DNA from 4 places in the Anabaena sp. CA genome. Region 1 is predicted to be linked to each of the others. Evidence: predicted binding sites of a transcription regulator. Region 1 holds the regulator's gene; each other region holds the start of a gene.
What was found. Region 1 encodes NtcA, which controls nitrogen genes in cyanobacteria. Its sites were predicted from a motif close to TNTGTANNNNNNNNTACANA; they were not measured.

Region 1 (3,543 bases):
GCCAGTTTACCTAAACGTAGGTCACGGTATGATTGGTAATATTTTTCTAGTCTTGCGACTTCCTGCTCTAAATAATCCTGTTGTCTTTCTAATTCTTTAAGACGGGCTTCGCGTTTGGCTATTACCTGTTCTCGTGCGGTAATTTCTAAGTTGCGGTTTTGAATGAGTTTGTCGAGTTGAGAAATTTTACGATCGCGTTGTTCGATGGCAGCTTGGCGGTTAGATAGTTCGCGATCGCGTTGTTCGATAGCGGCTTGACGATTGGCTAATTCGCGATCGCGCTGTTCTATGGCTCTTTTCGCTTCTGCATACAGTCGTTCCCGTTCTGCCCTCAGTTGTGCTATCGCTGTTTGTAGAGATTTGATTTGATTGTAAACTTTGCCGAGTTCAGTTATTGCCCGTTGATACTGGTTTTGAGTCCGTTGGAGTTTAGCTTGAGTTTGCGCTAAATCTCGCTGCACTATGACTTTTTCTTTTTTAGCTTGTTCTCGCTGAGTTTCTGCCTGTCTTTTCTCAGTTATGGTGGTTTGTAGCTGCTGATTAGCTTTCTTTAACTCAGTTTCTACCTGACTTTTTTGTTCTTCAGCAACTTTGAGTTGTTCTCGTTTTTGTCTAAGGTCTTTTTGAATATCTTCTAATTCAAAAACTCCCTTTCTGAGTCCTTCGTCAGCCAGAAACAGAATTGCTAGAGTTGTCGCCGCAGTTAACACACCTGTGAGGATAGTGATTAGTACCGCCGTATTTTTGGGACGCAGCTTAAAGAGAGACAGGCGTGCTTTGCCGACTTTGGTGCCGATGCGATCGCCAACCGTGGCAATTACTCCTCCCAAAATTAAAATTGCTGCTATTAGGATGTACCCGGTGGTCATCTTCAGCTACCGAAAGGTTTCCAGATACAGCCTACTACTTTCAGTCGAGGTATGTGGAGGATAGGAGGTGGGCAATAGCTGAAATTACTCAAGATTTTTGATTGACTTCCAAACTATGGTGTTAACTGAAATATAACACGCGCCACCTCCTCTGTTTCCACTTGATTTTTATGTGAACTGTCTGCTCAGGGCCACAGGTTTATGCACAGTAATTTTCTTTTTGTGGATCGAAATCATCTTTTTCTCACGCAGATCCCCTAGTAATCTGGTGACGGTTACGCGAGTCGAACCAATTGCTTCCGCGATCGCTTGATGGGATAACTTCAAATCAATCGTTATCCCATCTGCACAAGGAATTCCAAAATCACGACAGAGAATTAACAGAAAACTCACCAATCTTGAACCCATATCTCGGTGAGCTAAAGTTTCAATCATCATCTCTGTTTGCAAAATCCGCGAAGACAGACCTCGCAGCATCAACATGGATAATTCTGGATTTTCCTTGAGTGCTTGCTCCACTTGCTCAATTGGTGCTGACAGCAATTCTACAGGTGTAAATGCCACCGCATGGTAAAACCGATCCGACTTATTTCCCGTCAGCAGAGACAGCACTCCAAATACGCTATTTTCCCGCAGTAGTGCCACTGTAATTTCTTCTCCTGCCTCGTACACCCTGGACAGTTTTACAGCACCTTTCAAAAGAAAATAAACTCGCTCGGCAGGATCGCCCGGAAAAAAGATCGTTTTATTGCGTTCAAACGTTTCGACAACTGGCGGAAAAGCTCCAGTTGCCATCTGACGAAAAACATTTGCTAGGGCCTTATCTTGTGTCACGATCATCTCCCTTCCCCTACCCAATGCCAGAACAACAAAAAACTAAAAACTAATTACCTAAGAATACACCTGAAAACTCAATCAGACACCGTTAACCTTACTGTACTTTCCTATACTCAAACCGCTAACTTCAGAGTTATTTGTTCATAATGATACCTAATTTTTGCTATTTTTAGCTAGCAGTTCTTGATAGATACTTCTGCTTGCTGTAACCATCAGGTTTTTTAGAAAAAAACTTAAGTAATCTTGAAAATATCTTAAGGAATAATATTTATTTTAAATCCAACAAACACCCTTACTAATACTCTTTTTTGATAATCATGGATAAAACAAAGACAAACGTACCTCAGATTCTAGTATGCTCCTAATACATGAAGGCAGTAGCCGACGGCAAGCCGTCAGGCTAGGCAGAAGGGAAGAAATCTTCCAACATAGCTAATTCACCTCTTTGACTGGCTAGTGATTTCTGTCAAGCTGTACTAATCAATCATCACATGAATCAGATCAAAAATATCTATGCTGGATCTCAAAGGAAAAAACGCTCTGGTGACAGGGATTGCCAATAATCGCTCTATCGCCTGGGGCATTGCTCAACAACTACACGCCGCCGGAGCCAATCTAGGCATTACTTACCTACCAGATGAACGTGGCAAAATGGAGAAGAAAGTAGCCGAACTGGTAGCACCTCTCAACCCCAGTTTGTTCCTACCCTGTAATGTCCAAAACGACGAACAGATTCAATCTACTTTTGAGACAATCCGCCAGAAGTGGGGCAGAATAGACATTTTGATTCACTGTCTGGCCTTTGCTAACAAAGATGATTTAAGTGGAGATTTTAGCCAAACATCTCGCTCTGGTTTTGCCACAGCCTTAGATGTCAGCACTTATTCACTTGTACAGTTAAGTGGTGCAGCTAAACCTTTAATGACAGAGGGCGGAAGTATCATCACCCTGTCCTATTTGGGTGCTGTCAGGGCAATTCCTAACTACAACGTCATGGGAGTTGCTAAGGCAGGTTTAGAAGCTAGTGTACGTTATCTAGCATCTGAACTCGGTTCCCAAAATATTCGCGTCAATGCCATTTCTGCCGGGCCTATCCGCACCTTGGCATCGAGTGCCGTTGGTGGCATTTTAGATATGATTCATCACGTCGAACAAGTCGCCCCCTTGCGTCGTACCGTCACCCAAATTGAAGTAGGTAACACTGCGGCTTTTTTAGCCAGTGATTTAGCTAGTGGCATCACCGGACAAGTCCTGTACGTGGATGCAGGATATGAAATTACGGGTATGTAATAAAATTTGGGCATGGGGCAAATAAATTCAAAATTCAAAACTTGTACTGAGCTTGTCGAAGTATTCAAAATTCAAAATTGAATAAATTCTGCCCCTAGCTTCTTACCCAATCCCCAATCCCCAATCCCCAATCCCCAATCCCCAGTATTATGCAAATCAGCGATTATCCCCAAATTAATTTATCTTCAGCCCCTCGTATTGCCTCGGTGCATCGCTCCACTGGTGAAACTGATGTGCAAGTTACTATCAACCTAGATGGCAGTGGCATCTGTAAAGCAGCCACGGGTATTCCGTTTTTGGATCACATGTTGCATCAAATTGCTTCCCACGGCTTAATTGATTTGGATGTCAAAGCTACAGGCGACTGGGAAATTGATGATCACCACACAAATGAAGATGTGGGTATTACCCTTGGGCAAGCTTTACATAAAGCATTAGGTGATAGAAAAGGGATTGTCCGTTTTGGCAATTTTTTAGCACCTTTAGATGAAGCTTTAGTACAAGTAGCATTAGACTTTTCTGGTCGTCCTCACCTCAGCTATGGTTT
Region 2 (3,543 bases), on a different contig from region 1:
AATAACTAATAACTAATTAACATTTTTGATAACGCATTCCCGGTAGTTGTGAAACTAAACCCATCAATTCCAACTGTAATAAAGCACTGGAAACAGAACTAGCATTCATCCCTGTTTGTTGGACAAGTAAATCAAAATGTACAGTATCACAGGCGAACACATCCATTACCCGTTGCAATTCTGGCGATAAAATCGGCAAACTCAATTGTGCTGCCGTTGGTGATGGTGGAACTGTATCAATTTTTGGTATTGCTCCCAACATTTTTAACAGTTCGTCTATTTCTCTGAGAATTAAACCTGCACCTTGGTTGATTAATTTTAAACAGCCTTGGGATGGATAATCATCTAATCTTCCAGGGAGTGCATAAACATCTCTACCAAAATCATTAGCATAGGTAGCCGTAATTAACGCACCAGATTTAACAGGTGCTTCAATCACCAATATGGCACGACTTAAACCGGCGATAATCCGATTACGTTTAGGAAAGTGTGTCTTATTTGGTGGAGTTCTCGCCGGATACTCACTTACGACTAAACCAGCTAGCAAAATCTGTTGGTACAAATCCCGATTTTTGTGGGGATAGACAACATCTACACCAGTACCCAAAACGGCAATTGTTCTTCCACCAGCTTTGATAGCTGCACTATGACTGGCGGTGTCAATTCCCTCAGCCATCCCTGACACCACTGTAAAGCCATTTCTCGCCAAAGCTGCACTAATTAGGCAAGTCCACCGAATACCATAATCAGAAGGTTGGCGCGTTCCCACAATCCCCACTAACGGTTTTTTTCCCCAATTTTCTTGTAGTTCAACCTCACCCCGATAGTATAAAATCGGTGGTGGGCTGGGAGTTTCCAGTAGTAACCGGGGATAATCCGCATCGGCTGGTGTCCAGAAGTGGGGGTTTTCCTGTTGGTGCTGAATAATTAACTGTTCTGGATTGAGACGCGATCGCTGTTGTACTATTTTCTCCAAAGTTTGGAAACCAAAACCCTCAACCTCTCGCAATTCAGCCTTGGTAGCGTTCCAAGCTACGGCAAGCGTGCCGAAATGCTGCTGTAATCTTTGCAGTAAAACCGGGCCAATCCCAGAAATTTTTGACCACGCTAGCCAATATGCTCTTTCTTCGCTCACTTTTACATCCTCGCACCCATTGGGTTTATTATTCCCAAATTTGGGGACTGGGTACTGGGGATTGGTGACTGGGTAAAAGTTTTTCTGCCTCCGCTTCTTCCTACCCTCTCACCTCTTCGACTGAGTGTTTTTGCTTCAAATAAGCAAACACCGATTTATCACCAATATCAGGCGGAATGGCTTGCACTGCTTTTCGTAAGGCAAATACTAAAAATAAAATTGCCCAAGTTCCTAATAAAACTTGTTCCCATTGCGTTGGTAAAATCCCTACCAAATGCCCTAATAATAATAGTGGGACTATGACAGTTAAAACTTTAGTTTCTGCACGATTAAAACAAAACGCTTCCTTAAAATAAATGCCTGTTAAAGCTGCGAAAGTAAAACCAACACCAAATAAAGTTAGGGGTTGATTGTAGACAGTGACAGCAAAAGGTAGACTGTCAAAATGTCCGATAACAAAGGCGGAAATACTACCAATTATCCAAAAAGCTTGCAATATTCTGTGTAATGCTGTCATGTAAATATGTATTGTCAATAAACTCACACCCAGAGCTAAACTGAAACAAGTGTATAAAGGTGTGAGTGCTTGGATGGTGGTAGAATTACTCTGGAATAATACTAAACCCGTACCAATAGCAAAGCACAGAGCCGCTACCATTAACGCCGAACGATAGATAATTACACCTATGCGATCGCTCTGATTAATTGTAAACTCCCCAAACTGACCTTGATAAACTTCCGGTGCAGATATTGTTGGCGTAGTCATAAGCAATTCAAAATTCTCTCATTCAAAATTCAGAGTTCTACACAATAAATCTTCTTCCCTATTAATAGTTTAATCATGAATCACTTCTAGAGAATCTTGCAAATTTATCTGTAACTGCGACTGTGCATTACCACTATTGATAGCAATTTCTACCCAGCCATGACTACCAACTAAAGCGGCTGCTTCCCCACAGGCAACATCGCTGTAAGTTTCACAGCCAGGAATAATTAACTCGCCAGCTTGCACACACCATTTTTTACCTTGTACATAACTCCCTGGAATATTACTCACCAAGTTGCCAAAGTGATCTATATATTGAATACAACCTGCAACACCAGTTGTTGTAGAATGGCACAACTTGAGACTTAGCTGTGTTAAAGTTGCTGTGTCAATTGCTTGTCCTAACTCTTGCAGAGAAACACCACTGGCTAGATAAGCACCGACGGGTGCAAAAATATCTCTACCATGAAAAGTCTTACTAGGTTCAGGGGTGCGCCAATATTGGGGATTTGTCAACTCGACGGCGGCAATGGCTGGAGTTTGAGCTAATACGCCGCTAAATATACCATTATCTGGCCCTACTAAAAACCCACCTGCAAATTCTACCGCGATCGCCCGTCTTTGACTCCCCACTCCCGGATCTACCACCGCTATATGTACTGTTCCCTCTGGAAAGTAAGGATAAGCATTCATGAAGCAAAACCTAGCCGCCGCCAGATTTTGCGCTGGAATCTCATGCGTTAAGTCTACCACGCGCAATTTTGGGTTAATTTGGGCGATTACTCCTTTCATCACCCCTACATACACATCGCGATCGCCAAAATCGCTTAATAACGTCACGAGAGCCTGATTTTCCCACATACCTTAAAAGTAAAACTATATTAAATTAAATTTTTCTGTAACATAGACTACTAAAATTGTGCTATGTTAAGAAGAACAGACATAAAACTTACGCCAGTGTCACACTAAATATCTATATGTAGGGTGCGTCAGCCTGCATAAATAGAGCAAATAAACCTATTTTTGGCTTCTGACGCACCCTACTAATGTGGCAGTTGCGTAAGTCCTCAGACATAAACAGAAAAATTAGAGGTTAACCACTATGAGACAGAATCAACTCGGTGCTAGGAGTGCAGCAACAGATATACACAAAGAGAATATTAAAAGAAACATTGAGCATCGCTTGCAAGTAGCGAAATCTCGTGGTGACGAGAGGCTGATTCAGCAACTAGAAGCTGAAATGAGATATTTTGCCTAAATCAAGTTTTCATTGTTCATAGTGTTGTTGTGTGTACTCCCGCTACGGCGGGTTTTATTGTATCCATACATAGGCAAGTGTGATAAATTTTGCATTGCATGAACAGTTAAACTTGCCGTTGATGAGCCTCAATCTCAGACAGGCTAAATATAACTCACAATCTGCCATTTGCTAGATTTCACTCGCTTACTGAGTTAGGAAAATAACTAATATATGCACAAATAAACCAATAGAGCAGATGGAAGTTTGCATTCGCAAGACAGTAGAAATTTTGGAAAAAGTTCATCAATCAGAGTCTGCGCTAACACTGAAAAACGCAGCCTGTCGTTCAAAATTCTTGATTCATCCCAATTTCACCGCAAAAGTTTGTCTATTCTTGCATGG
Region 3 (3,543 bases), on a different contig from region 1:
GAATTTCTCAACTTTTAGTTAATTTGCCTGAGATTCCAGGCTATTATCTATGAGTTCGATAATTCCCAAAAAATTAATTACTACTACTGCTATTAAGCACAATAACTGTGATAATTCCTAATTCCTTCTAACTAAAGAAAGAAATTACCTACAGCTATTCTGGTTTTTTGTGCCAATTGCCATCTTTGCCCTTTTCGTAGTCACGCTTAACAGCACTCCAAGCCACACGAAAGGCGCGTTCTTCTTCCTCATATTCTTGTTCAGCATTATTAAAAGCTGCTCGAAAAATCTCTTGGGCGTGTTGTGGTAAATGTTCTTTGACTGAATCTGGTAAGTCTTGAATTTGTTTGTAAGGCATTAATTCAACTCCTTTACCGACTTGCATAGGGTGCGTCAGAGCCAATAATTTGGTAAAAATCAAAAGATTTTTGACATCTGACGCACCCTACTAATGTGCTAGTTGCTTAAGTCCTGGTTTAGATAATCATTGAACATATTAAAAAACAAAACTCACCCAAGATAGAAAAATTTAAACTCATTTTTTGTAAACTTTCACTAAAAAAACAAAATCCCCACCCTTCAAGAGTGGAGATTTTTGCTAAATTAGTGAAATTAAGCCTTAACTAAGTTTGAATTACTGATTTACACCTTTGCCAATTCAGGTGCGGGGCGTTTGCTGTTGCGAATGTTGGTAATTGCTTCAGCGTAATCCTTAGCGTTGAATACAGCAGAACCAGCAACAATCGCATTTGCACCTGCTTCTAGTACCTGCCAAGTATTGTTAGCTTTCAGTCCGCCGTCTACTTCAATCCAAGGATCTAAACCGCGCTCATCACACATTTGACGCAGCTTACGAATTTTAGGTAATACTTCGGGGATAAAGCTTTGACCACCAAAACCAGGGTTAACGCTCATAATTAATACTAGGTCACACAGTTCTAGAACATATTCAATTAGTTCTAAAGGTGTACCGGGGTTGAGTACAACACCAGCTTTTTTACCTAGTTCTCTAATTTGTCCGAGAGTGCGGTGTAGGTGGGGGGAAGCGTTATGCTCGCAATGTACAGAAATAATATCAGCACCAGCTTTCGCAAAGTCTTCTACATACTTTTCTGGTTCCACAATCATCAAGTGGACATCCAGAGGCTTAGTTGTAACTGGACGAATCGCCTCCACTACCAGAGGACCTATCGTAATATTAGGTACAAAACGACCGTCCATTACATCAACATGAATCCAATCAGCCCCAGCCGCGTCTACAGCACGAATTTCGTCACCTAGACGACTAAAGTCTGCTGATAGGATAGATGGAGCAATAACAATGGGTTTTTCAGATCGGTTTTGGGTCATGGCTAGTGGGTTTTTAAGCGTTCTCGTCTGTAAGCATTGTAACAAAACACTGTAACAAAATATTGAGAATTTTGGAAATTGGAAGAGACTGGGGACTGGGGACTGGAAGGGACTGGGGACTGGGGACTGGGAGATGAGGGAGCGGAGGAAGAAAAACTAATGACTAACGACTAATAACTAATGACTAATGACTAATGACTAATGACTAATGACTAATAACTATGACTAAAAAATTAACTTGGATAATTTGGGGTTTAGGTGCTTCCTGTTTAAGTTTGCCGGTTTTGGCTTCGGCTTTACAAACTTCTTTGGAAAGTAATGGTATTGATGTTTTGAAGTTACATCAACCTCCTTATAATTTGCTCGGTCGTAAAATTGCTATCGGTCAGGTAGAAATCGGTCGTCCGGGGATGTTTGGTTGGGATAAGGCGGTGTCTAAAAATCGTGCGGTATCTTTGGCGGCGGTTTTTTTACGCAATGCACCTGCTAAGTCTAATAATGCTGTTGACCCCCATGCTTATAATGTGGCTGGCGTAATGGTCAGTAGGGATAAGGGTTTACCTGGTGTTGCTCCTGAAGCGAGATTATATTCTTCTGCGGTAGGTTCTACAAAAAATACGGGTCAAGCGGAAGAATGTTTATCAACTCAACATATAGCTTTGCAAAATGGCGGTGATGTGCGTGCGATTAATTTTAGCTTTGGTGAACCTCTTAACCGTGACCCCCGGCCTGATGCTGTTTTAGATGGTAATGCTCTATTAACGCTATGTGTTGACTGGTCTAGTCGTGTTCATGATGTTGTGTATGCGATCGCAGGTAATCAGGGTAAAGGTGGTATTCCTATTCCTACAGATAATTTTAACGGAATCAACGTGGCTTTTTCATCCCGTCGGCAAGGAATTTTTAATAAGGTTGATGTTTCCAATCTGGCGGGTGTAAATCAAGGTGCTAGCCGTCGTCTAGCAGGTAAGGAATTTAATTTGGATGGGCGACGCGCTATAGGTATAGTTGCACCTGGTAGTAATATTCCTTTGCTGAATCCTGATGGTAAATTAAAGAAAGTTACGGGTACTAGCTTTGCTGCACCTCATGTTACAGCTATGGTGGCTTTGCTGCAAGAATTTGGCGATCGCCAACTCCGCACAAAACAACCCAACTGGAGTGTTGATAGTCGCCGTCATCAAGTGATGAAAGCTGTCTTACTTAATTCCGCCGAAAAAGTTCAAGATAGTGGTGACGGTTTGCGCTTGGGAATGACGCGCACACTCATTGATAAACAAAACCAAGATTGGCTGGCTTCTGACGCTTACACAGACCCCAAAATCCCTTTAAATGCTCAAATGGGAACAGGTCACTTAAATGCTTTTCGCGCTTATCAACAGTTTAGTGCTGGTCAATGGCATCCAGATACTAATGTTGGGTCAATTGGTTGGGATTATCGACAAGTTGCGGCAAATAATGCTGTTGATTATACCTTAACAAAACCGTTAAAGCAGGGTAGTTTTGTTTCTGTTACTTTAACTTGGGATCGTTTGGTCGAACTCAATGATGACAACAAAAACCAAATGTATGATATCGGTGAAAACTTTAGCGATCGCGGTTTGAATAATTTAGACCTTTATCTTGTCAAAGCTGACGCTCAACAACCCGATGCTGGGGTAATTTGTGCTTCCGTTAGTGAAATCGATAGCGTAGAACACATTTTCTGTCCTGTTCCCGCTAATGGTAACTATAAAATTCGTGTGCAATTTCGGCAACAAGTCAATGAAGCAAATCAACCCTATGGTTTAGCTTGGTGGACTGTTCCTGCTAGATAAATCAAGTAAATATTAAGTAGGGTGTGTTACAGCTATGACAAGGATTTTCGCGTTTGAGAGAGTAGGAATTAGCCGGAACGCACCGTATTTATTGGTGCCGTACTCTCAGCTAACACACCCTACAATTTAAGGTTTACTTAATAAATAATCTCTTAAACACAGCGCAACTCAACTAAATAAATTTAATTTTTCTGTAGTAAAAAATACTATTTTATCATTTATTATATCATAAAAAACTCTAAAAATGTGCTTTTTACTTCTTGACTGAAAACTACCGTTACCAAAACTGTAACCGCCCAAATTTTGAGTAAATGCTAATGCAATATTTAGTTATAAAGACAGCATCAACGTCAAGTTTAGTAAATAGATAAAAACT
Region 4 (3,543 bases), on a different contig from region 1:
TCCCCCGTTAACAAGCCCACCAAATCATACCCAAATTTATCGCGGAAGTCCCGTAATTTTTGATTGGATAACGCCTTTAAAGGAGTGGTGTAAAACACCCGTTTCCCTCGTGCTAGGGCGCGATAAATGGCGTATTCACCGACTAAAGTTTTGCCCGACCCTGTGGGCGCACATACGACAACAGAACGCCCCGCATTTAGCGACGCGATCGCATCTTTTTGAAATTGATCTAGTTCAAAGGGAAATATCAACCCTAAGTCTAGTTCTTGTGATGACGCGGGATAATTCACTCAATTACTATTTGCAACCGAACTGTTTACTATATTAACGAGTCTTTTGTCAACTTCGTTAGTGGGAATGGGGAATTGGGGATTGGGGATTGGGGACTGGGGACTGGGGAATGGGGACTGGGGACTGGGGATGAGGAAGCGGGGGAGCAGGGGGAGCAGGGGAGCAGGGGAGCAGGGGAAGACAAGGTAGACAAGGTAGACAAGGTAGAAATTCTGTCAACTGTCAACAGTCAACAATCCCCATTTTGAATTTTGAATTTTGTACGCCTTTGGCGTTCCCGCAGGGTATTTTGAATTGATTTGTCTCCCTCACTTCCCTAATTCTTGCGATCGCGCTGTGGCAGCTTTGACGGCTTCAATTAAGGCGGAACGAAATCCTGCCTGTTCTAATTTGGCTAAACCTGCAATTGTTGTACCACCGGGGCTAGTAACTCTGTCTTTTAGTTCTGCTGGGTGCATTTTGCTCTCTTGCAATAATTGGGCTGTACCCAACACGGTTTGTAATGCCAGTTGATTGGCAATTGTCCTAGGTAGTCCGGCGGCAACTCCACCATCGGCGAGGGCTTCTACTAATACTGCAACGTAAGCCGGGCCACTGCCAGATAAACCGGTAACTGCATCCATCAAGGATTCCGAGACTTCAACCACTTGCCCGACGGCGGAAAATATTTGCTGTGCTAACTGGTGGTGTTCGCGGTGGGTGTATGCACCGTAGCAAATCGCTGTCATCCCTGCGCCCACGGTGGCGGGGGTGTTGGGCATGGCTCGAATCACTGGTAATTCTGGGAATGCTGCTTCTAGTTGATTTAACGACACTCCCGCCAATATGGAAATGACTAGGGGTGAGTTGTCTGTAACTAAAATAATATCTGCTAATTCTTGAGCGATCGCTGTAAATACTTGTGGCTTTATTGCCAAAAATACCACTTCTTGGGCTTGACTGAACACCAGACGATTATCTGTAGTCACAGTCACGTCATATTTTTCTTGTAAAAAAGCTTGGCGTGTTGTTTGGGGTTCGCTGACTATAACTTCTGATGGGTGATAAATTCCACGCGCAATAAGGCGGGATAACAGCGATTCTCCCATTACCCCACCACCGATCAAACCAAATTTTTTAGTCATGAGTTATTAGTCATTAGTCATTAGTCATTAGTCATTAGTCATTAGTCGCAAACTTTCGGCTTTGGACTTGTGACTATAGACTATTGACTAATTTAACTTTATTGTGCCATGCGGTTGCCTTCGTTACCCCAATTTGGTGTGGGACTTGCAGGGCGAGAGGGACGTACTGGGGGTTGGGGTACTTCATGAATAACTCCACCTTGGGTGCTAACTTGCACACAACTAGGCGTAAACAAAAAGATACTTTCTCCGATGCGTTCTTGATGCCCATCTAGTGCGTAAGTTCCACCTGCAACAAAATCTACAGCCCGTTGAGCTTGATCAGGATCCATAATTGTCAAGTTCAAGACTACTGATTTACGCTCACGTAATGCTTGAATCGCCTGGGGCATTTCTTCAAATGTACGAGGTTCAAGCACTAATACTTCCGAAATCCCGTTAATTGCGCCTGGCATACCAATTACATTCCCCATTGTTGATTTTGATCCTGCTGCTACTTCATCACTAATTGTATTCACAGGTTCGCGCCAACGTCTATTGGCTGGGGCTGGTTCTGCTGGTGCTGGTTGGGGATTTTCCTGTTGATACAAGTTTTGGTAGTTATCTGTATCTGCCTCTTCTTCGTAGTATTCGTATTCTACCTGCTCGTTGAGACCTACAAAGTCTCGCAGTTTAGAAAATAGGTTGTTCATTTAGCTGCACTCCTTCTGCAAATTGCCCTTATATATCCGGTTCTTTGTTGATCTAGCCAATCGGAACCCTAAAAAGGCCAAACGGCCAATTAATTTTATCGCTATTTGTAGCATCTACTACTGCTATTGGCAATAAACTCGCGCTGCTGGTAAGGCAGTTACATTCACCTAGATATGATAATTGAGTGAGAATTATAGCTCAACAATCATCCGAAAGATAGTTGATTTTCTCCGAAATTTTCAAATATTTTATTTTTCTTAATAATATATTTTAAAGTGCCTGATTTTACCAATACGGTAGAAAATTGTCTGTACTCCTTGGGGAGTAGATTGGGCAGGGGAGGCAGGGGAGGCAGGAGAGCAGGGGAGCAGGGGAGCAGGGGAAGCGGAGGGGAAAAATCCAGTACCCATTACCCATTACCCAATCCCTTCCAATCCTCAATCCCCAGTCCCTTTAAGTACGGTTGCCAAACAAAATAGTCCCTAATCTAACCATAGTTGCCCCAGCTTGCACGGCTAGCTGGTAATCTCCTGACATACCCATCGACAACTCTGACATTTTGATGTGAGACCAATTTTGTTCAGTAATTTCTTTGGCTAAGTTGCGAGTGCTATTAAATACATAAGCAACTTCCGCATCGTTTAAACCGAGTGGCGGAATTGTCATTAAACCCTGAATTTGTAAATTTTTACATTGATTGAGTGCAGGTAAATCAGCTAGTAGTTCTGGTACACTCCAACCGGATTTATTGGGATCTGGGAGAATTTTCACTTGCAGACACACTTGGGGAGTGACTCCTAGCTGTTGCGCTAATTGATCTAAACGCTGTGCTAATTTCAAGTTATCTACGGAGTGAATCCAGTCAAATTGTTCTAGGGCTTTTTTAGCTTTGTTGCTTTGCAAATGCCCAATAAAGTGCCAAGTAATATCAGATAAGTCTTGCAACTCGGCTTGTTTATTAGCCGCCTCTTGAATGCGATTTTCGCCAAAATCACGGATACCGGCTGCATAAGCAGCGCGAATCACTTCAGCCGGTACTTGCTTAGTGACAGCAATTAACCGTACTGAAGGAGGAATGAATGCACGAATTTGAGTAATACGTTCGCTAATCGAACTCATCATTGGAAGGTGCGCTGGAAAACACTCTGAAGCTGATCGTACTCCTGTAAATGACCATGACGACGTAAAGTACGCAAACGATTTTCCAACAACATTCTCGCCTCGGTACGGCCTATAGGCTGAAATTTAACGCCTTTAATGTCATTCACCACCAAAAAAAATAAGCGTTGTGCATACAGTGTAGTGAACAAATCCTGGGCTTCATCAACCATGCAGATCCGATATAGCAAGCCCCAAGTTGGATGATTTATGTAGGTTTCTACGTTTTCTGGATTCATCTAGGGATCAAGTAGGAGAATAATATATTTTTTTGCAG

Region 2: a site for NtcA is predicted at 2,797-2,816, ahead of AACS98_RS20865 (SAM hydrolase/SAM-dependent halogenase family protein). Genes of this name have one in related genera too.
Region 3: a site for NtcA is predicted at 1,377-1,396, ahead of rpe (ribulose-phosphate 3-epimerase). Genes of this name have one in related genera too.
Region 4: a site for NtcA is predicted at 2,212-2,231, ahead of AACS98_RS05505 (cell division protein SepF). Genes of this name have one in related genera too.

The regions. Positions count from the first base shown of each region.
Region 1 is NZ_CAWMSA010000035.1:197,807-201,349, forward strand. Features, by position in the region: gene AACS98_RS08445 (DUF3084 domain-containing protein) at 1-869, opposite strand, end outside; gene ntcA (global nitrogen regulator NtcA) at 1,038-1,709, opposite strand; gene fabI (enoyl-ACP reductase FabI) at 2,220-2,996, shown strand; gene hisB (imidazoleglycerol-phosphate dehydratase HisB) at 3,146-3,543, shown strand, end outside.
Region 2 is NZ_CAWMSA010000068.1:117,720-121,262, reverse strand. Features, by position in the region: gene dprA (DNA-processing protein DprA) at 17-1,135, opposite strand; gene AACS98_RS20870 (DUF2301 domain-containing membrane protein) at 1,236-1,901, opposite strand; gene AACS98_RS20865 (SAM hydrolase/SAM-dependent halogenase family protein) at 1,971-2,762, opposite strand; gene pirA (arginine synthesis PII-interacting regulator PirA) at 3,004-3,159, shown strand; gene AACS98_RS20855 (alpha/beta hydrolase) at 3,398-3,543, shown strand, end outside.
Region 3 is NZ_CAWMSA010000082.1:30,668-34,210, reverse strand. Features, by position in the region: gene AACS98_RS22235 (ChaB family protein) at 155-358, opposite strand; gene rpe (ribulose-phosphate 3-epimerase) at 643-1,350, opposite strand; gene AACS98_RS22225 (S8 family serine peptidase) at 1,572-3,167, shown strand.
Region 4 is NZ_CAWMSA010000020.1:93,237-96,779, forward strand. Features, by position in the region: gene AACS98_RS05495 (DEAD/DEAH box helicase) at 1-290, opposite strand, end outside; gene proC (pyrroline-5-carboxylate reductase) at 600-1,415, opposite strand; gene AACS98_RS05505 (cell division protein SepF) at 1,514-2,107, opposite strand; gene AACS98_RS05510 (YggS family pyridoxal phosphate-dependent enzyme) at 2,562-3,230, opposite strand; gene pipX (transcriptional coactivator PipX) at 3,227-3,505, opposite strand.